3 regions of the Kyrpidia sp. genome follow, and region 2 is predicted to be linked to each of the others. Evidence: riboswitches for the same ligand, from Rfam matches in the RefSeq annotation. Region 2 holds a riboswitch; each other region holds the start of a gene.
What was found. Region 2 has a riboswitch for S-adenosylmethionine ahead of metX (homoserine O-acetyltransferase MetX). Riboswitches for the same ligand answer to the same signal wherever they lie in the genome.
Positions count from the first base shown of each region.

Region 1 (7,151 bases), on a different contig from region 2:
CCAGTTGGCGGCCATTCGAGCGGCTGCCAACAAAGTCGCACTGACGGTGCTTGAAGCGCACACCCGTGGGTGTGTAACCCGGGCCATTCAGTCGAACGGCGGGGAGGAAGCCATCACGGAACTGATGGAAGCCGTTGAGTTCTTTACGAAATAAATTTTTGGGTGGAGGTCGGAAGCAAGTTGGAGACAAAAGTCCTGCATATAAAAGGTATGTCCTGTAGTCATTGTGTACACGCCGTGAAGTCGGCCTTGTCTGCCTTGGCCGGAGTTCACGAGGTGGATGTGGATCTTGATAAGGGTAAGGCATTGGTGAAGTTCGACGGATCCAAGGTGGGAGAACCTCAATTCCGCGAAGCCATCGAAGAGGCCGGGTACGAATTGACGGGTATGTCGGACCACTAACAGCGCCGACCCAAAACTTCACAAAACCTCAATTGTAGATCGGGGAGGAATGGCGAAAGGAGGACCCGGGGTGGTGCGAGAAAGTCGTCGGTGGGTGCAAGGGCTGATCCTCGTGGCGGTGCTGATCCTCGCTGCAGGATGGGTGCATCGAGGGCTCGGCGGCCACCCTTCGCCCAACCCCGGGGACTGGTTCACTCACCTGAGGGGTTTTGGTTATATGGCCTGGGGGGCGGCGGCCGCATTGGTCGTCGCCCACGCTGTTTTTCCGTACGTCCCCTTCGTGGTCCTGGCCGGGGCGAATGTTGCTTTGTTTGGCGCGCTTCCGGGTTTTTTGATCAATTGGCTAGGTATCGCCGCAGGAGCGTCGCTGTTGTTCTGGCTCAGCCGCGGGATTTTGCGCGGGTGGGTCCGGCGCAGGTGGAGGGATAATCCCCTCGCCGAGCGCCTGGACCGGGCAGCGGCCTCCAAAGGATGGATTTTGGTGGCGCTCACCCGGTTGGTTCCGGTCATCCCGTCATCGGCCATCGATGGGCTGGCGGGAATCTCTGGAATGATGTATCGGTCGTTTCTTGTGGGGACATTGCTCGGGACTTTTCCTATGATTGCCGTCGAGTCTTTTTTTGGAGGAGCTTTTTGGAGACCGGAGGGCGTTGTATGGTCAAGGGCTCTCCTCGGTGGAGTGGCTTGGCTGGTTTTGGTTGCGGGAGGGCTCTGGATGGGCCGGTCGGTTTTTACACCCGGTAAAACACGGGACTCCCGGAATGGGCCCCGAACCTGAGACTGGAGTGAAGGCTCAGTTCTTTTGGGTGGGCCGGTCCCCGGTCATTGTCTAGATCGTGCCTTTTTTCACAAAAGCGCGGGTTTCCTAAGGATGAACCTCTGGGTTGCGGGGCATATTGGATGCCAGGAGGTGAATCCGCGTGGAACAGGACCGCATCAAGGAATTGGAACGAGAGAAGGAGTCTCTGCTCGATCAGTGGATGTGGGCGGATCGGGCCGAGCGGGTCAGGATTCTGATTCGTCGGATGGAACTGCAGGATATGTTGGAAGACTTACAACAAACGACGGGTGGATGAAGGTACCGGGCTGAAGCGGGGTTTCTCCGCCTCGATCGTCGTTGACACAGGAAACGCCGTGGGGATCCCATGGCGTTTTTCACGTACGACAATTCCCTCGGTTATGATACACTGGTTCGCACAGAGACCTCTCTCCGTCGACGGTTTCCCGGGTGGGACGCGACGAGGAAAAGGGGGAAATGTCGTGCTACGGGTGGCACTGATAGCCCCTTAACGGCACAGACTCATGAACCGGACATCACCGCTCTGCTCCGGGTGTGCGATGTTACAATGTGCCCTTAGTCACCAATGTGGCCACAGCGGAATTGGTTCTTCGGGTCCTGTTTGAACATCAATCATCGAGCTGAAGGGCGGATGTCCAGAACGCTTCACCCACCGATTCCCGGGTTCGGGTCACGGCCACCTGCAACTCGGTCGCGGTTCGCTCGTGCCAAGCGCGAACAGAAGTGATCCACCGCCGGGCGTCTTCTTTCGCTTCCGCTGCAGCCATGCGCTGGACGGCTTCCCCGGCCAGGCGGTCGTGTTCTGCCGCTTTGTGCATGCTGTGAACGGCAATGGCGACGACGGTGGCGTGGTGATCTCCGGCTAAGATGCGGCGGACGCTTCCTTTCGCCGTGATCCGGTGATAGGAACTCTCATAAATCTCCCGATAAAACTCATCGAAACCCGGCAGGTCCTTCGTCACGGCGAAAAGTTTCATCTGTCGACTGACGGAGCAGAGCACGGCGAGAGCATATTCGCTCGCCGTCAGATGGTCCAGTACCCGGGTAAAGACGACATGTTCCACGTGGGGGTGTTGAGGCAAGGGTTCCATGGTGGGGCCACTCCTTTCCTGCGTTTCATGTCGGCACTGTAGCCTATGCAAACCGGGCATCTGTTGACTCCCTGGATTAGCTCGTCAATGTGCGGGTTAAGCTAGGTGTGTGACCGCGTTTTATGGAGGGGGATAGCCGTGAAGCCGCGCACAGAACAATCGGTCGATCGCCGGGATTATCGATTCTCGCAGCTTCCGCCTCATGTGTTGGAGGAGTTGCAAACTTTTGAGGCCAAGCTTTCCTCAGAGCTGGGGAAAGAAGTGATTCTGATTTGTTACGACGATCCACGGTGAAGGTCGGGCGGCGGCCGCCTGGGACGCGATCCCCTTTCGGGGCGCGGGTCCCAGGCGGCCTGTTTGCTCTCTACCGTCCGCCCAAGATCAAGAGGAGTTTTGAACAGCCATACAAAGGCGTAAAGGAATCGTTAACCGCCTACTGTAACGCAGGAGCCAAGGCGGGGGCTGGGACCACAGCCCCATGATACTTTTGTTCGATAAACTGTTTTACGTCGTCTGAAGTGAGGGCTTGGGCCAGCTTGACCAACTCCGGTCTCTTTTCATCCCCTTTGCGGACCACGAGGACGTTCGCGTACGGCGAATCGGCGCTCTCCAAAAAGATGGCGTCTTTGGTGGGATTGAGGTTGGCCTGTAGGGCGTAGTTGGTGTTGATGACCGCTGCCGTGACGTCGTCCAAAGCCCGGGGGAGCATGGCCGCATCCAACTCCCGGATGGTTAAATTGCCCGGCTTTTGTACAATGTCTCGAACGGTGGCCGTGACCCCGGCTCCTGGTTTCAGTTGAATGACTCCCGCCTTAGCCAATAATGCCAAGGCCCGGCCGCCGTTTGTGGCGTCGTTGGGAATGGCCACCGTCCCCCCCTGGCTTTTCAAGTCGTCCACAGATTTGATTTTCTTGGAATAAATCCCCATGGGTTCAATGTGGACTTTGGCGATCCACTGCAAGTCCGTTCCTTTTTGCTGGTTGAAATTGTCGAGATAAGGAATGTGTTGAAAATAATTGGCGTCTAGCTGTTTGTCCACCAATTGCGGGTTGAGCTGGGCGTAATCTGAAAAGGTCACGACTTCTAGCTTAATCCCTTCCTTGGCCAATGTTGGCTTGACATGTTCCAAAATCTCGGCGTGGGGGACGGCCGTCGCTCCAACTTTGATAACTTTTTCCCCGCCCCCCTGTTGGCCGGTGTCGCTGGGTGAACCCGATGTTCCGGAAGATCCGCACGCGGTTAAGGCTAGGGCCAAGGCGACGGTCAGAAACGGCAAAGCTCTTTTCAACTTTTTCACGGTGAAAGACCCCCTTTGTTTGGATACAGACCTTATGATCTAACGGCGGGTGAAACGAAGGACCAGGCGATCTCCGCCCCATTGCAGAAACTGGACAAAAACGACGAGGAGGGCGGTGGTCAGCAGCATGACACCGGTGTCGAACCGCTGATATCCGTATCGGACCGCCAGGTCCCCGAGCCCTCCGCCGCCGATGGCGCCGGCCATAGCCGAGTAGCCGATGAGGTTCACGGCGGTAATGGTGATGCCCGCCAAGAGCCCTGGCCGGGCTTCGGGAAGGAGGACCTTCCAGATGATCTGGCCGGTGCGGGCTCCCATAGCCTGGGCCGCCTCGATGACTCCCCGGTCGACTTCCCGCAGGGAAGTCTCCACGAGCCGGGCGAAAAATGGGGCCGCCGAGGCCACCAGGGGCGGGATGGCGGCGGTGACGCCGATGGATGTGCCCACCAGCAGCCGGGTGAACGGGATCATAAGGATGAGCAGGATGATGAATGGTATCGAACGAACGATATTCACCACCGCCCCTACGATCCGGTACAAACCGGGCATCGGTTTGAGGTGTCCAGGTCCCGCGACGACGAGAAAAATCCCCACGGGCCCACCCAGCAGGACCGAGAACAATACCGACAGTCCAATCATGTAGACCGTATCGAGGGATGCTTGTCCGATTTCACCCCATAGCCCCGGATCCACCTGAATTCACCTCCTTCACCCATGCCCCCCGATCCTGGAGGATTCGTATGGCTCTCTGCTTCGCCTCCTCGGGCCCCACAAGGGCCACGATGAACCGACCGTAGGGAATGGTTTTCATCCGGTCCACAGATCCCTGAAGAATTCGCACATGTACCCCGGTTTCTTCCGTCACCTCAGAAAAAACGGGCCGCAAAGCAGAATCTCCCACAAAGAGACACCGCAACAACTGTTCGTCTTGCGGCACCCCGGGGAGGTCATCGGTATCGGCACCGCCCATTTGCCGGACGAATTCGGTGGTGACTGGATGTTTCGGCCGGAGAAACACGTCCACCACACGTCCTTCCTCCACAATGCGCCCTTGGTGCAGCACGGCCACGCGGTCGCAAATCGCGGTGACGACGTGCATCTCGTGGGTGATGACCACCATTGTGAGGCCCAGGGACCGGTTGATGCTGGCGAGCAGTTCCAGGATCGAATCGGTGGTTTGGGGATCCAGGGCAGAAGTGGCCTCATCGCACAGGAGCACTTCCGGCTGAGGGGCAAGGGCCCGGGCGATCCCCACTCGTTGTTTCTGGCCGCCGCTCAGTTTGGATGGGTATTGATCCCGGAGCTCCCACAACCCCACCAGCCGGAGAAGCTCTTCCACCCGGCGGCGGCGACGTTCTTTTGGCCAGCCCGCCAGCTCTAGCGGGAACTCGATGTTTTCCGCCGCCGTGCGAGAGGACAGCAAATTAAAATGTTGAAACACCATGCCTATCTTTTGTCTCTCGGTTTGCAACTTCCGGGGGTCCAGATTTGTCAAATCCTTGCCGTTTACCGTGACCCGGCCGGAAGTAGGGCGTTCCAGGAGGTTGATGCACCTTACCAACGTGCTTTTCCCCGCCCCGCTGTGACCGATGATCCCGTAGATCGTGCCCTTTGGAATGTTTAAGTCGATGCCGTCCAGGACGCGCACGGCACGGCCGCCGATCGTAAAATCTTTGGATACTCCGTCAAGTTCAATCATCGATCAATCTCCTAGCACAAAAAATCCCTTTCGCGTCGCGAAAGGGCCCCTGAACCGGCCCTCTCATCTCCCGAAGCGCCATGGGCTTCGCAGGATTTAGCACCTGACACCCCGCTATGGTCAAGCGCGGTGTTGGTTGCCGGGCTTCATCGGGCCAGTCCCTCCGCCTGCTCTCGATAAGAGGTTGTAGTAATCTCTGCATTTCTTTGATACGATAAGGACAAGTTCGAATCTCAGTGTAATGAATGGCGATGGCGGCGTCAAGAGGGAGGGGGAAATAGTTCATTTGGACTACATCCGTTAGCTCAGGTTCACCAGGGCAAACTGGTCGGTGTCAACCTTTCTCGGTGGTGGCCGATGGGGTAGACTGTAGACGGTTACTAAGAATAATTTGCAGTGGACCTCCTAGGGGAACGGGAATGGTTGCACATGAAATGGTTCGATGCATTGAACCCTCTGTCCTCCATTTTTGACTTGATGTCCGGGGCAAGGGTTGGAAGGTCCCGGCGGGTGGCGTATCTCGCGGCGAAGATCGGGCTCGGGGCAGGCTTGGGCCTCCGGGAGGCACGAACGTTATATTTTGCCGGATTGTTGCATGACGTCGGCGCTCTCGTCGGTCCGTCCGGGGATTTCAAGCGGCGGGATCCAACCTTCGTACCGGTGGCCTCCGCACAATGGGTTCGGTCTCTGGACTTGGACCCGTGGACAGAAGTGTTTGTTGGGCAAAGTTGGGAAAACTGGGACGGTTCGGGTGTGCCTTTTGGGCTCCGCGGTCGTGAGATTTCATTGGGAGCGAGGATTGTGCGGGTGGCACGCGAGGCGGCCCAGGTAATGGACCGGGCGCCGATGGATGTCCCTTTGGCCGAGCGACTGGCCCGGGTTCGCGCAATCGGGCAGCGGGCTGGTGAGGTTTTCGATCCGGATGTGGTCCGAGTTTTTGAAGAACTGCTTGGGCACCCAGAAGTTGTCCTAGATGCGTTTGGTCCGTATTCTCCTTTTGTGTTGTTGTCAAAACGGCCTGCCGGGGACGCTCCGATGTCGTCAGAAGATGCGGTCAAGCTGGCGAGAATGTTTGGACGGTTGGCCGGCGTCTTGCGGGGGACTCCGAATCACGCGGAGCGGGTGGCAGGTTGGGCGATGAGCTTGGGGGAAGAGATGGGGCTGTCGGAGCGGGACCTCTATTCCCTCAATATTGCTGCTTATTACCACGATGTGGGATGGCTGGTGGGGAACCCAGGAGGGACGTTTGGCGGCGATGTGCAGGAGGAGCGCGAGCGGCTTCACTCCTATTACACCCAGGCTTTTTTGCAGCAAATACCCGGCCTGGAGGGTCCGGCGATATGGACCGGCCAGCATCATGAGCGGATCGATGGCACCGGGTACCCTGGAGGCCTCGCCGGCGAGATGCTGAGTCTGCCTTCTCGAATCCTTCAGGTGGCTGAATTTCTCGTTGACCAAGAAATGGCCCTTCAGGGGAAGGAAGGAGCCGGGGTCAAGAGGCGGTTGGCGCGCCTCCTGCACGCCGAGGAGCTAGCCGGCCGTTTGGACGGGCCGGTGTGTCGGGCGGCCATGAAAAGGGTGTCTCACGATCCTGAGCCAGCCAGCCGGGATCAGGAACACTTCTATCATCTGTCGAGCGAGGTGTCAGAGATGAAAAAGGTTTTGTTTGCCACGGACGGTTCTGAGGCGTCTAAGAAAGCGGAACAGATGGTGGCGGATATCTTGTCGAAGTGGACGGAGGCAGAGGTGACGGTCCTCTACGTGTCCCAGACAGTGCCCTACTACTATGAAGCCACTCCGGACCTCTTGGCCAATTTGTCCCAGTACGAAGAGTCCTGGGCGAAGCAGATTGAAGAGACCGTG
Region 1 is NZ_JAILZZ010000020.1:8,077-15,227, reverse strand. Features, by position in the region: gene K6T64_RS08915 (metal-sensitive transcriptional regulator) at 1-154, shown strand, start outside; gene K6T64_RS08910 (heavy-metal-associated domain-containing protein) at 181-402, shown strand; gene K6T64_RS08905 (TVP38/TMEM64 family protein) at 473-1,180, shown strand; gene K6T64_RS08900 (hypothetical protein) at 1,323-1,478, shown strand; gene K6T64_RS08895 (hypothetical protein) at 1,810-2,292, opposite strand; gene K6T64_RS08890 (hypothetical protein) at 2,431-2,586, shown strand; gene K6T64_RS08885 (MetQ/NlpA family ABC transporter substrate-binding protein) at 2,726-3,589, opposite strand; gene K6T64_RS08880 (methionine ABC transporter permease) at 3,629-4,282, opposite strand; gene K6T64_RS08875 (methionine ABC transporter ATP-binding protein) at 4,260-5,288, opposite strand; SAM riboswitch class I at 5,349-5,471, opposite strand; gene K6T64_RS08870 (universal stress protein) at 5,718-7,151, shown strand, end outside.
Region 1: another riboswitch for S-adenosylmethionine. It lies ahead of K6T64_RS08875 (methionine ABC transporter ATP-binding protein); the one in region 2 lies ahead of metX (homoserine O-acetyltransferase MetX).

Region 2 (7,151 bases):
GCCGCCCGGCCGCCCATGGGGTGAAGGGGAGATGAATCGACGATCGCCCGGGAGAATCGGGCGGGTCTGGGGACCGGTTTGGCGGGACCCGGGCCCGCCTTTTCAAGCCTATACACAATCCGGGAATCTATGATATACTTTGTGGCGAACTCAATGACGCACTCTCGATGCCCGAACGGGGGTAGAGGCGCGAGGTCCAAGAGTACCGGCGGGGAGGCGAAGGGGCCGACGATCCGCCCGGGAAAGGGGATTTCGCCGAAGCGTCGGCGGCGGCCCTCAAGGCGCCGGCGCTGGGCCCGGATCGAAAAGGTCCGGGACTGTCACAAGGGGTTCCCTTGTGGAGTGCTACTGCGTGGGAGAGAGGTTGCGATTCCGTGTGAGTATGAACAGCGGTAGATCGGGCCTGTCTACGGCTGTTTTTTTGTGTCTGTTCCGCCGCCGGCCGCCGGCGGGGCCGGCGCACGCGGCGAGGAGGAGAGAAATGTGGCGCGAATCGTGATGAAGTTCGGGGGCAGTTCCGTGGCGACGGCGGAGCGCATGGTAAAGGTGGCGCAAAGGGTTGCGAAAACCAGGGCCGAAGGTCATCAGGTGGCGGTGGTGGTCTCGGCGATGGGCGATACCACCGATGATCTCATCGCCCTGGCCAAGCAGGTGAATGAGCGGCCGCCAGCCCGGGAGTTGGACATGCTCCTGAGCACCGGGGAGCAGGTGTCCATCGCCGTGTTGACCATGGCTCTCCAAGGGCTCGGCGTACCGGCGACGTCTTTGACCGGAGGCCAGGCCGGGTTCCGGGTAGAGCAGGTATTCGGGAAGGCTCGGATCTTGGAGGTGAGGCCCGATCGTGTCGACGCCCTGCTTCGCGACGGCCATGTTGCTGTGGTGGCAGGTTTTCAGGGCGTGACCGACGATGGGGAGATCGCCACGTTGGGCCGGGGCGGCTCGGACACCACCGCCGTGGCCCTGGCGGCCGCTTTGAAGGCGGATGTCTGTGAGATCTACACGGACGTGGACGGCGTGTACACGACAGATCCCCGTATTGTCAAGGAAGCCGCCAAGATCCCGGAAATCTCCTATGACGAGATGCTGGAGTTGGCGAACCTCGGCGCGGTGGTGCTGCACCCCCGGGCAGTGGAATATGCCAAATTGTATCGGGTGCCTTTGGTGGTGCGCTCCAGTTTTCATGACGGACCCGGGACATGGGTGAAGGAGGATGCGAACGTGGAACAAGGACAGGTGGTCCGGGGCATTGCTCATGATCTCAACGTCGCCAAGGTGTCGCTGGTGGGGGTCCCCAATCGGCGGGATAGTCTAGGTAGAGTTTTTCACGCCCTGGCGGAGGAAAACGTGAACGTGGACATTATCGTTCAGAGCATCGTGCATAACGATGTCCATGATATTTCCTTTACTGTCTGTCGGGACGACCTTCCTGTGACCCTTCGGGTATTGGAAGATCTGCGGGTGGAGCTGGGAGCTGGAGAGATTGTGGCGGAAGAAGAATTGGCAAAGATCTCCATCGTCGGCGCAGGCATGATTAGCAACCCCGGCGTGGCGGCCCGGATGTTCGACGCGCTGATTGAAGCGGGGCTGTCCATCCGGATGGTCAGCACCTCGGAGATCAAAGTGTCTTGTGTCGTCGACGCCAGGGATGTCAAACGAGCGGTACAAGTGTTGCACCAGACCTTCGAATTGTCCGCCTCAGCTGAAGAGAAGGTCAATCCGGTCAAAGCATAAGTCGATGCGGCCCTCGTTAGCGGGGGCCGCTCCAGGTGATTTGCTCCACGCGCTCGATGGTCAAAAACCCCTGAAAGGACAGGTGGTCTAAGGCGTTCAGATAGCGCCGGATCACCGATTCCTCATCCACGAATTCAACAATGAGCGGCAAAGCCGATTCGGTTTCAAAATAACGCCAGCTCCTCTGCACGCCGCTACGGCCGAATCCTTCCAAGCCACGGTATAGCGTGGCGCCTGCCAGGCCTGTGGAACGGGCCAACTCCATCAATACCCGGGCCGTCGGACGACCGTGAATCCGGTCGCGTTCCGTGCAGTAGATCCGAAGCCGGAGGCGGGATTCGGCATCCCACATGGCGGGTCCCTCCAGCTGCCCCGCGGGGCGCAGATGTCGATGGTAATGTATGTCGGCCAAGGCCGGACATTGACGGCTGGCGCCCAGGGCTGTCAGCGGATCGCTTGGTTACGGGAGATTTTCTCCGGGGCTTCTCCGCCAGGTTGACAGGCGATTTTGACCCGTGGTACACTCAACCTCAAAGCTTACAAACAACAATTGAATCGTTCGGAGAACTCTTATCGAGAGTGGTGGAGGGACTGGCCCGATGAAACCCGGCAACCACCGCCAGAAGGCGGAGAGGTGCCAATTCCTGCAGGACCTGGGTGGATCCTGAGAGATAAGAGGTGGACACTGCCCTTGCAAGCCCCCTCTTCTCGCAGAGGGGGCTTTTCAGTTGTGGCGTGTCAGGAAGGGAGTGAGGGCGATGGGTCATGCCTTCGGGGTCAAAGGTGTGGTAAAAGTCGGACCCGTAACCCTGGACAGCGGGCGGGTCCTGGACGAGGTGGACATCGCCTACGAAGCTTATGGAGACCCGGAGAACGCCCGGGATCGAACGATCCTGGTGTGTCACGCTCTGACCGGAGACGCGCACGCCGGGAATTTGGACGGGCAGCCCGGATGGTGGGACGGGCTGATCGGTCCGGGACGAGTCCTGGATACGGATCGTTTTTATATCGTCTGTTCGAATGTGCTCGGGGGGTGTGCGGGGTCGACGGGGCCGGCGTCCCCGGGTCCGGATGGGCGCCCGTGGGGTCTGCGATTCCCTCCCATTACCATCCGGGACATGGTGGAAGCCCAGAGGTTGTGGCTGGAGAAGCTTGGCATCACTCATCTCTACGCGGTGATCGGGGGTTCCATGGGCGGGATGCAGGCCTTGGAATGGGCGGTGACCTACCCCGACCGGGTTGAGCGGTGTATTCCCATCGCCACCAGTGCTCGACTGTCTGCCATGGCGATTGCGTACAACGACGTCATGCGCTTGGCGATCATGAATGACCCGGCGTGGAACGGCGGGGATTACTATAATGGGGAAAAACCTGCGGCGGGTTTGGCCCTCGCCCGGATGGTGGGCATGATCACCTATCGCGGGCCCCAGTTGTATAACGCCCGGTTTGGCCGGAGCGTGGTAGGGCGGGAAGAAGAGGACGGGCCGGTGGATTTTGAGGCGAGATTTCAAGTGGAAAGTTATCTTCGATACCAAGGTGAAAAACTGGTGCGGCGGTTTGACGCCAATTCGTACCTATACTTGATCAAGGCTATGGACTTACATGATATCGGCCGGGGCCGGGGCGGGGTGGCCGCCGCCTATGCCCGGACGGAGGCGGAATTTCTCTGCATCGGGATCGATTCGGATATCTTGTATCCCGCTGCGGAACAGATCGAAATCGCCGAAGGACTTGCGGCGACCGGTAAAAGGGTGGAGTATCGCGAGATTCGCTCGGTGTACGGTCACGACGCATTTTTAGTGGAATTTCAACAGATGTCTGCGGCCCTCAGCGAGTTCCTGAACCCGGCGGCACGATCGGTATATGCCCCGGAGGGGTGAACCAGGTGCACGTCCCGACCGGGCGCCCCCGTCCCCATCCGGGGGCTTTCGTTTCTGTACAACGTCTCGTGCTGGGGTGTTGTATCCGCAACGCAATATGAAAAACGTGAATTCCCTGACCTGTATCCACAGATGATCCCCTCCTGTTCGCCTTCGTGGACGGCCTCGTTTCCTTGACATGCCCACCGGGAAACTTTAAAATTTCTTTGTACGTTGAGCCGCGGCGACGACGTTTCGGGCATGCTATCGATATGGGTTCGGGGTGAGCGGGCAATCACCTAGGATTGCCTTCCTTTTATGCTGTTTTGAGGCCAACAGAAGGAGGAACGATTTGCGGTGTCACAGGACAAGAGGGAGTTTATTTTTCGGCGGCTACATACCTTGGCGGGTGTGGTGCCGGTGGGTCTCTTCCTGATTGAGCATTTGTTCACAAATGCCAGCGCCATTAACGGCCCCCAGGCGTTTAACGACGCTGTCGCCTTTATTCAGAATCTCCCGTTTCTGACGTTGATTGAGTTTATCTTCATTTTTATCCCCCTCTTGTACCACGGGGTGTACGGATTGTATGTGGCCTTTACCTCCGGGTACAACGTGGGACGCTACGGCTGGTTTCGGAATTGGATGTTCGTCCTCCAGCGCGTAACCGGAGTGATCACCTTCATTTTTATTGTTTTCCACCTCTGGACAACGCGGTTCAGCGGGAATGCCCCCAGCTTTGACCTCGTCCATCGCATTGTCGCCAATCCAGTGACCTTCTGGTTCATGGTGATCGGTGTGGTCGCCGCGGTATTTCACCTCAGTAATGGCTTGTGGTCGTTTTGCATTCACTGGGGCATCACGGTGGGGCCGCGTTCCCAACGGGTTTTCGCTTACGTGTTCGGAGTCTTTTTCCTCGTTTTGAGCTATGTCGGCATCAGCGCACTAGTCGCATTCACCCACGGGGCGGCGTGAGGAGGAATCGGGCATGGGTCAGCAGAAAGTGATCGTCGTCGGCGGCGGCTTGGCCGGTCTTATGACCACGATTAAAGTGGCGGAAGCGGGCGTGCCGGTGGACTTGTTTTCCCTGGTCCCCGTCAAGCGTTCCCATTCGGTGTGCGCCCAGGGAGGCATCAACGGGGCGGTGAACACCAAAGGCGAGGGCGACTCCCCCTGGGAACATTTTGACGACACGGTTTATGGAGGCGATTTTCTCGCCAATCAGCCTCCGGTCTTGAAGATGTGCGAGGCGGCCCCCGGGATTATTTACCTCATGGACCGGATGGGGGTCATGTTCAATCGAACACCGGAAGGGTTGCTCGACTTCAGGCGGTTTGGCGGAACGAAACATCACCGCACGGCTTTTGCGGGAGCCACCACAGGCCAGCAACTGCTTTACGCTTTGGACGAACAGGTGCGGCGCTTCGAAGCGGCGGGCTTGGTGCAGAAGTATGAGGGCTGGGAATTTCTCCAGGCGGTCATCGACGATGAGGGCGTATGTCGGGGGATCATAGCCCAGGATTTGCGCTCCATGGAGATCCACGCTTTTCGCAGCGACGCCGTGGTGATGGCGACCGGGGGGCTTGGGCTGATCTTCGGCAAGAGCACCAATTCGATCATCAATACGGGTTCTGCGGGATCGGCGCTGTACCAGCAAGGCGTGTATTTTGCAAACGGGGAGTTTGTGCAGGTGCATCCCACGGCGATTCCGGGGGACGACAAGCTGCGCCTAATGTCCGAGTCGGCCCGGGGCGAAGGCGGCCGGGTGTGGACTTACAAGGACGGGAAACCGTGGTATTTTCTCGAGGAAAAATACCCGGCCTACGGCAATCTCGTACCCCGGGATATCGCCACCCGGGAGATCTTTCACGTGTGTGTGGACCTGGGGCTCGGGATCAACGGGGAAAATATGGTCTATCTCGATGTATCCCACATCCCGGCGGATGTCCTCAACGTGAAACTGGGTGGGATCCTGGAGATCTATGAAAAATTCGTAGGGGACGATCCCCGGAAGGTTCCGATGCGGATTTTCCCGGCGGTGCATTATTCTATGGGTGGTTTGTGGGTGGATTATGACCAGATGACCAATATCCCCGGTCTTTTTGCCGCTGGCGAAGCGGAGTACCAGTACCACGGCGCGAACCGCCTGGGGGCCAATTCTCTCTTGTCCTGTATCTACGGCGGCATGGTGGCGGGCCCCAAAGCGGTGGAGTGGATCCGGGGCGTGAAAAAATCGGCCGATGACCTGCCGGACGGTCTGTTTGAGACGGAAAGGAAAAAGCAAGAGGAACGGTTTGAGTCGATCCTCCGCATGGAAGGGCCGGAGAATCCCTACAAACTGCATCGGGAACTCGGTCAGTGGATGACCGACAATGTGACCATTGTCCGCTACAATGACCGTTTGAAAAAGACGGACGAAAAGATTCAAGAGCTGATGGAGCGGTGGCACCGCATCGGCGTTGCGGACAAATCCCGGTGGGAAAACATGATGGCGCCCTTTACCCGTCAGTTGTGGAACATGTTGCAGTTGGCCCGGGTGATCACCCTGGGGGCCCTGAACCGCAACGAGAGCCGGGGGGCTCATTATAAACCGGAGTTTCCCAACCGGGATGACGAAAACTGGCTTAAAACCACGAAGGCAAAGTATACGCCCGATGGCCCGGTATTCGAATACGAGCCGGTGGATGTATCCTTGATCAAGCCCAGGCCGCGGAAGTACGACGTGGAGAAGGAGGAGACCAAGGCGTGAGCGAGAAAACGATCCGCCTCATCATACAGCGGCAGGATACCCCGGACAGTAAGCCCTATGACGAGGAGTTTGAGGTTCCTTATCGGCCCAATATGAACGTCATCGCCTGTCTAATGGAAATTCAGCGGAATCCCGTTAACGCCAAGGGGGAGCCGGTATCCCCGGTGGTATGGGAATCCAATTGCCTGGAAGAGGTGTGCGGCGCCTGTTCCATGGTGATCAACGGCAAACCCCGCCAGGCCTGTACGGCCCTTGTTGACCAATTGGAGCAGCCGATCCGTCTGCAGCCGATGCGCACCTTCCCTGTGGTGCGAGACTTGGTGGTCGACCGAAGCCGCATGTTTGAAGCTCTGAAAAAGATCAAAGCCTGGATTCCCATCGACGGCACTTATGACCTGGGCCCCGGCCCCAGGATGCCTGAGCGGGAGCGGCAATGGGCTTACGAGTTGTCTAAATGCTTCACCTGTGGCTGTTGCGTCGAAGCATGTCCGAACGTGAATGACAAAACCTCGTTCATGGGTCCCTTTGCCATCAGTCAAGTGCGGCTGTTCAACACCCATCCAACTGGGAAAATGCACCGGGAGGAACGACTGGAGGCGATGATGGGCGAGGGCGGTATTCACGAATGCGGCAACGCCCAGAACTGTGTCCAGGTCTGTCCGAAAGGGATCCCGTTGACCACGTCGATCGCGGCCGTGAATCGGGAAGTCAACAGCTATGCCATCGGAAGTTGGTTGAAGAAGTAATCGAGGGCATTTCGAATGCAACCCGGCCCTGGCACAATCGGAGCCGGGTCTTTTTCTGTTCGCGGAAAG
Region 2 is NZ_JAILZZ010000009.1:27,969-35,119, forward strand. Features, by position in the region: lysine riboswitch at 175-356, shown strand; gene K6T64_RS05510 (aspartate kinase) at 484-1,731, shown strand; gene K6T64_RS05515 (DUF190 domain-containing protein) at 1,748-2,083, opposite strand; SAM riboswitch class I at 2,299-2,409, shown strand; gene metX (homoserine O-acetyltransferase MetX) at 2,460-3,611, shown strand; gene K6T64_RS05525 (succinate dehydrogenase cytochrome b558 subunit) at 3,948-4,562, shown strand; gene sdhA (succinate dehydrogenase flavoprotein subunit) at 4,576-6,336, shown strand; gene sdhB (succinate dehydrogenase iron-sulfur subunit) at 6,333-7,082, shown strand.

Region 3 (7,151 bases), on a different contig from region 2:
TGACCCGGCCAGTCTTCCACCAAGTGAACTGTTTCGCTTCTTCGTCCCATGACACCTGCCGGGCGGCCTCGTAATCTTGGAGTTGCCCGTCCGGTCGCCCGGGTACTGCATTCGTCAAATCCATCTGTCGACCCCCAATTCTGTATATTTTGTATTCATATAGAAAATAGCTCCATCAACAAACATTTTACGACGCCGCCCGAAAAAATCCTTCCGGAACCCGTGTTTGTTCGATAACAAAAGTGTTCCAAAACGGTTTACGTCCGCTTTATCTTTCCAACCCACCCCATGACAAAAGCGGCGGGGAAACTCCCGCCCGCTGGGATCTATTCATTACGCTGCCAAAACCTTCAGCATTTCTGCCACCAAAGCCGTCCGCAACGGAACCTGGTCGATCCGAGCCGTTTCGGGCGTCTCTTCATTGTACAAAGGCTTTGTAGCGACGGTGCACTCCCCGTATCCCACGTGATCCCCGGCGTGCAACTCGACGATGACAAAGTCCCGGTCGACCTGAGTCCCAAAGCTGGTTTGAAACGGAAATTTCAACGCCATTCGCATCTTTCGCAACACGATTTTCTCCGGTTTCATGTTGATCTCCTTCCTTTGCAGCCACATTCCCCTGAATGAGGTCTCACTCCACCATGATGCCATATCCGGAATACAGCTCTTCCAAACGCTGCATCCGCAACCGCACCCGCTCCGGGTCCCGGTCCCCCACGCCAGCCACCAACAGGTTGAGCAGGCTCATGACGCCGGCGGGGGATAGAGTGCCCGCTTCGTAGTTCGCCTCCACCGCCAGGACGATATCGGCTAAACGGCCGAGAGGAGACCAGCGTTTATCCGTGATCGCGATGATCGACGACCCTTGCTCCTTCAATCGACCGACCAGACGGAGGGTTTCGGCTGCATAACGGGGGAATGAAATGCCCACGACTGCCGACCGCTCGGTAAGGCTCAGCATTCCCGCCAGGTTGCCGCCATCGGACGGAATTAACGAAACCCCTTCTCTCATCATGCCAAGGGTATAAAAAAACCACTGGGCCGCCGCGTAGGAACCCCGGAATCCCACCACGAGCACCTGGTCGGCCTCAATGATCCGACCCACAGCCCGGTCCACATCCTCCCTGACGAGGGTTTCTCGCAGCCCCTGGATCACTGCGGCGTCCCGGGCCAACACATGGTCTAGCGGATTCGTGTCAGCCTGGACAGTTTGCCCCGGAGCCCGGGATCGCCCCCCCTTCAACACTTGTTGCCTCAGGTGCCGCTGCACCTCCGAGAAACTGTTGTACCCCAACGCGTAGGCCAGGCGCACCACAGTGGCCTCACTGACCCCCGCCCCCCGGGCGATTTGTACCGCCGTTTCATACGAGGCCTTTTCCATGTTTTGGAGCAAATATTCCGCCACTTTTTGTTGAGCGGGCGAAAGCTTGTCGTAGGACATTTGACGAAGTATTCAATCAACATTCCCTGGCCCACCACCACTGACATCAATGGCCCTCCGCGGAAGCCCTTGGCCCTATATTTCCGCGCCAAAATTTTTTCTCCCCGTTTCATGAGCACCGGGGTCTGTGATAGGATGGACATGACACGAGCGATGAACAGCCGATCGACCATGCCCTCTTCGGCTTCGCGCAGATGCTCCGGAACCCATGATCCGGCGGTTCACTGAATCTCCGCGCACGGCTGTGCCGAAGCTCTCCGGAGACACAACAACGCGGAATTCTTCCGGATCGAGGGAGTGACGAAGAGTTGGACACCCGTAAACAGCTTCGCCAGATCCTGAGCGTGACCGTCGCTTTTGCCGCCATGGGGATGAGCCAAGCGTTCGCTTATTCCTATACCCATCCGGCGATCACCAATGGGGAGCCCTTGGCCGCTGAGAACCCCGGCGTCCCGATTACCGTCGGGGGCGAGGTCGGCTCTTTGACACCAAAGATCACACACCACATTCGCTTGATCGATGTAAGTCCCGATCAATTCACGGTGGACGCGGTCCGCCGGAATCCCATCGGCACCGTATTTTACCACATCCACGATGAGAATCGTCCATTTCTCCTGTTTATCAACGGGATTTATGAAGATGCGTCGGTATTTACAGACGTATACCGCGAAGCCTATGCGGCGGGTTATAACGTGGCCACGGTGAAGTTGGACCCTGATGCGGATTTTATTGCCAATGGCCATTTGTTGGCGGGCCAACTCAGCGTTCTTCGCCAGCAAGTCCCGGGCATCGATGGCCGCTTGGTCCTCATCGGCCACAGCATGGGGGGCCTTGATGCGTACGTGGCCTTGGGCGACTACCGGCCGCTGAACGCCGCGGCTCTGATCAGCCTCGGCACCCCCTGGGGCGGGAGCCCTCTGGCAAACCTTTTGAACCGCGTGGTCCAGTTGCCCCCGGATTCGCCGATTCCCGCAACGTTATTCGGCGCGGCGGCGGACCGCAGCCTTACTCCGGCCAAGGTGCGGCAGGAAGTGACCGCTTTACATAGCGAGAACCCCGCCCTTCGCGCTCTCCGGGTGGTGTCTGTGGTGGGGAGCATCCCGTCAGCCGATACGATCAGCAGCCCTTTTCTCCGGGCGGGCTATGCCGCCTTGTCGGCTTTGGGATATCCCGCCAATGACGGCGCCGTGCCCACCCCGGCCCAACAATATCCCTTCGGCGGGACCACCATTCAGGTCAGCGCCGACCACAACGGCTACGTCCGTTGGAACCGCCTCCAACCGATTCTGGCAGATATCCTGCATCTGCCCGCTCCGGCAGGGCCTTCTGAAACGAATCAGCCGCCCGGCACCCTGACGACCATCGCCGCCCGGGAAGCCTCCCGGCCGAACGCGTCACCCCTGCGGCCTGCGGCCGATCCTTTACAGGACTTGTTGAACCGCCTGGCGATTTTTGAATATGACAACTCCGCCCTGCGGCGCTGAACGCTCTCGACAAAAAGATCGTTCCATGATATGGTGTACTCAACAATTGAATCGGTGAACTCTTATCCAGAGTGGCGGAGGGACTGGCCCGATGAAGCCCGGCAACCACCGGAATGTCCGGAGAGGTGCCAATTCCTGCAGGCCGCGTGAGCGGCCTGAGAGATGAGAGGAGTGCCGGAGGATCGGCTTTTGTTGACGACCCACTCCCCTCAGGAGTGGGTTTTGCCATTCTGGAACGGGTTTCCACCGGAATTACAGGAGGGTTAGGCATGCGCATTGACACGCGATGTTCCCAGGCGGGAACCCGCCGAGATCCCGTCACCGGAGCGATTTCTTTACCCATCCACCACGCCACCACGTACGCTCATCCCGGCCTCGGTTCTTCCACCGGTTTCGACTATACCCGAACCTCGAATCCGACCCGCCTGGCCTTGGAGGAAACGATCGCCGCCTTGCACGGGGGATGCCGGGGGTTTGCCTTCGCTTCCGGCATGGCGGCCATCGACGCCATCGGCCGCCTGTTTCGCCCAGGAGATCATCTCGTGCTCTCGGACGATCTATACGGCGGCACCTACCGTTTATTCGAACGGCTATTTCGCCCACTGGGTCTGGAAACCACCTATGTGAACACCTCCGACCTGCAGGCCGTGGCCAAGCAAATCCGCCCCCACACCCGGGCGCTGTTCGTCGAAACTCCGACCAATCCCACCCTCAAAATCGCCGACCTTCGGGGATTGGCACGGCTTGCCCACGAACGCGGAGCCTGGCTCATTGTCGACAACACCTTTATGACTCCGTACCTGCAACGGCCCCTGGAACTGGGGGCGGACATCGTGGTCGAGTCGGCCACCAAGTATCTCGGCGGACACAACGATGTCTTGGCCGGCACAATAGTCGTAAAGTCGGAGGCGTTGGCGGATTCCCTGGCTTTTATTCAAAATTCCATTGGCGCGGTGTTAGGTCCTCAGGACGCTTGGCTGCTGTTGCGGGGGATAAAAACTCTCCACGTGCGCATGGACCGGCATGAAGGCAATGCCCGAGCCCTGGCCGAGTGGCTGAAGGCACATCCTCGGGTATCCCGGGTGTATTACCCCGGACTCCCGGACCATCCCGGCCACGCCGTGCATCGGGCACAGGCCAGCGGGTGGGGTGGGATGATTGCTTTTGAAGTGGCGAACAACAAGTGGGTGTCCCCGATCCTCGCGCACCTGCGGGTGATCACCTTTGCAGAAAGCCTCGGCGGCACCGAATCGCTGATCACCTACCCGGCGGTCCAGACCCATGCCGACGTTCCCCCAGATGTACGACAGCGCCTCGGCGTCACGGACTCTCTTCTGAGGCTGTCTGTAGGCCTTGAACACGTCGAAGACCTGATCCAGGATTTGGACCAGGCCCTCGCGCTTGCGGCCAGCGCCCAGGTGGAGGAAAGTGCGCGCAAGGTGACGTGCTAACGCTGGTCCTCCTTGGAAGAAGGCGCCCATAGGGGGCATGCTGACACTCTTCCCGCGCGGAAGCGGCCCAGGGGCCGCCCCTTCCGAGGACCTATTCGGGCGAGTCGACGCCGATCCACCGCTCTCTTCGTTCCGCCAGGCCGGCCGCAACAACGACGCAAACCATCCCGATCCCCGCCCAAACCAACCGATTCGCCAAAAGTGAAGTATTTTGCGGCAGATACGGCGTGAACAAACTCACGCTTCCTAGGCCGGGCCCTTGAAGGCTTTGCCACAGCCAGAAACCGAAACCAGCCAGAAGGCCAATGTGCACCCGCTTGGCGGCCACCATCACCGCGATAGTGATCCCAATAGCCGCCAGATACCCCGGCACAGCCACGGCCAGCAGATCAATCTCCGACACCGGCGCCCCCGGCCCGACTCCCGCCCAAGGAATGGATACGTATGCAATCATCCCCGGGAATTTCCAAAGGTACACAAGGGTCCACATGGGATGAAACACGAGGACCACTCCGAGGGCCCAAACCCCCTTCCTCACTACCATCCCCGCCAAAGAGGCCGGATAGGCGGCGAACAATTCCATTTGGCTGCCGGACAGTTCCCGTTGGAACAATGTCCCACTCGCCATGATCGCCAGGAGCACGGATCCCATTTCATTATAGTAGAATACGTTCCTCGGCCTGTCCGCCACGATCAAGGACAGAAGCACCAACATCACATACCCCGCGATCACCGCCGCCATGGCCGATCGCAGGGACCGCCATTCCCGCAGCCACAGAGTCATGGCGTTCCCCTCCACGCTTCCTGCCATTGCTGCACGGAAATCGCCGGCAGATTCGCGTTAGGAGCAGTCGCCCCCCGGAACACCCGGTCATAGAACCCCTTCAACACTTGGCGCACCTTCTCGCTCTGCCCGGCAGCCAGGGCCTGATCGATGGGCTGCCGCACGACATCGTTCAACCCCCCCACAGCGGCAAGCGACTTCCCCGAGGGCAACCCAACCCCCTCTCGTAAAACGACGTACACCAACGCCCGGCCAATGTCCCGGGTCACGGAATCCCGCCCGGGCCCTTCCCCCGCCGGATCACTCCAGAATCCATGCTGGACGTCCGGAATTCCGTATAGCCAGGCCGACACCACCTCCGCCAACCGGTATTCGTCAAGGTTGTGATAATGGGTTTCTCCGGTAAGAAAACTGTCCCCGCTCAGCACTGCGGGCCACAAAGGAAGATCCCCCACCGCGCCCAAAGGTGGGACCGGAAGATAGACCACCCTGAGCACCCGGTCTGTCGGCGGGTTCAGCCAGGGCTGCACGTAGCTTCTCGCCAGGTCCAGCTCCGCCGCAAAGCGCCGTGCCTCCACGCTGTTCGAAGGGCTGCAAATGACTGATGTACCGCCTTGGGCCGCCTCAACCTGAATGATCGTGCCACCAAACAATGACACACCGTCCAGGTGGCCGCCCGAAAAAACCATCTCTCCTCCGGGCCCTGGGTGCCCAGCTACGTTGGCGAATACCGTCGCCTCAAAGCCCCGAAGCACCACCCGGAAGTCTGCGGGCTGCAACTCCAGATCGTTGGGGGAACCGAGTTGGATATAGCTCGGTTCCCGGATTTTCAGCGTCTCCTTCCCCGGGAGCGGATACCACCCTTGAGTGTAAGGCAGATAGACGTCGTTCCCCCGTACGAACGCCGCAAACCGCTCCCCTGGCGAGGTGAGCCAATCGTAGACTTTTCCGCTGTAGCGCACCCGCACCGTCACCGGCCCCGGTCCCTGGCCGAAGGCGGCGCGCGGAAGGCTGAAATGATCAACATCCCGGCTCACGGCGACCTCTTGGCCGTCAACCGTCACGCGGTCGATCTGAAATAAACGATTGAGGGTGAAGGTCACGGTTTGTCCTGGCCCCAGGTTCTGTGGCCGAAGGGTCAGGTTGGCGACGACAGTCAACCGGTCATCCACTGCCCGATCCACCGATATCGAGTAGGATTGCACGGGAAAGGAAGTGTGAACTGCCGTTGCCCCCTGCTCCTGCGGGGTCCACTGTTGGATCGTCCCTCGAGTGTCGTATCGGTCTTTCCACCACAAGCCATAGGGGACGTAAGCCACCCCCGACACCCCAAACAACACCGCAGCCGCCGCCAGCCCCATTTTCCGCCGGGTGGAGGGCCAGCGGTGGGCCAGCCGCACCATCGCGGAAACCACCAACCAGAGCGCGAACACCGCCACAAACACCCGGGATAGGGCGATTTCCCGGGAAATCAGTGGATATCCCCAGGCCTCGTAACCGACGATGTAGTCGTTGCCAAACCACTGGTTGAGATGAAAGGTCTTGAGAAAATACCAATCTTTTGTCCCGATAACGATTTTCTCCAAGAAAAATGTCCCGAAGACCCAGGCGCAAAATCCGATCAAGTAAACCAGCCGCCCCGGGATAACCACTGCCAGGAACATGGCCAGGGCCAAGGTCACCATGTACGACCACTCGTCCTGGATTGCGAAAAAACCGAGGTGACGGGACACAATGTCCCAGGGCAACTCCCGCACCCGGCCGAAATAAGCGAACACCACAGCAACCAAGATTGTGAACAGGCTGAGGTACAGTAGACCCGCCAGGTATTTGGCCCCGATCAGGCCGGCCCGGGAAACGGGCAAAGCCCCGAGCCACTCATAACTCGGCCGCATCACGTCCCGCCGCATGAGCCAGATGCCGAGCCACATCGCCAGCCCCAGGCTAAGGGTTTGCCATATTTCGTGAAACCCGTACACCGCCCGGTAAAT
Region 3 is NZ_JAILZZ010000004.1:100,519-107,669, forward strand. Features, by position in the region: gene acsA (acetate--CoA ligase) at 1-124, opposite strand, end outside; gene K6T64_RS03235 (hypothetical protein) at 334-588, opposite strand; gene K6T64_RS03240 (MurR/RpiR family transcriptional regulator) at 632-1,441, opposite strand; gene K6T64_RS03245 (lipase family alpha/beta hydrolase) at 1,750-2,925, shown strand; SAM riboswitch class I at 2,985-3,094, shown strand; gene K6T64_RS03250 (trans-sulfuration enzyme family protein) at 3,195-4,376, shown strand; gene K6T64_RS03255 (hypothetical protein) at 4,468-5,160, opposite strand; gene K6T64_RS03260 (hypothetical protein) at 5,157-7,151, opposite strand, start outside.
Region 3: another riboswitch for S-adenosylmethionine. It lies ahead of K6T64_RS03250 (trans-sulfuration enzyme family protein); the one in region 2 lies ahead of metX (homoserine O-acetyltransferase MetX).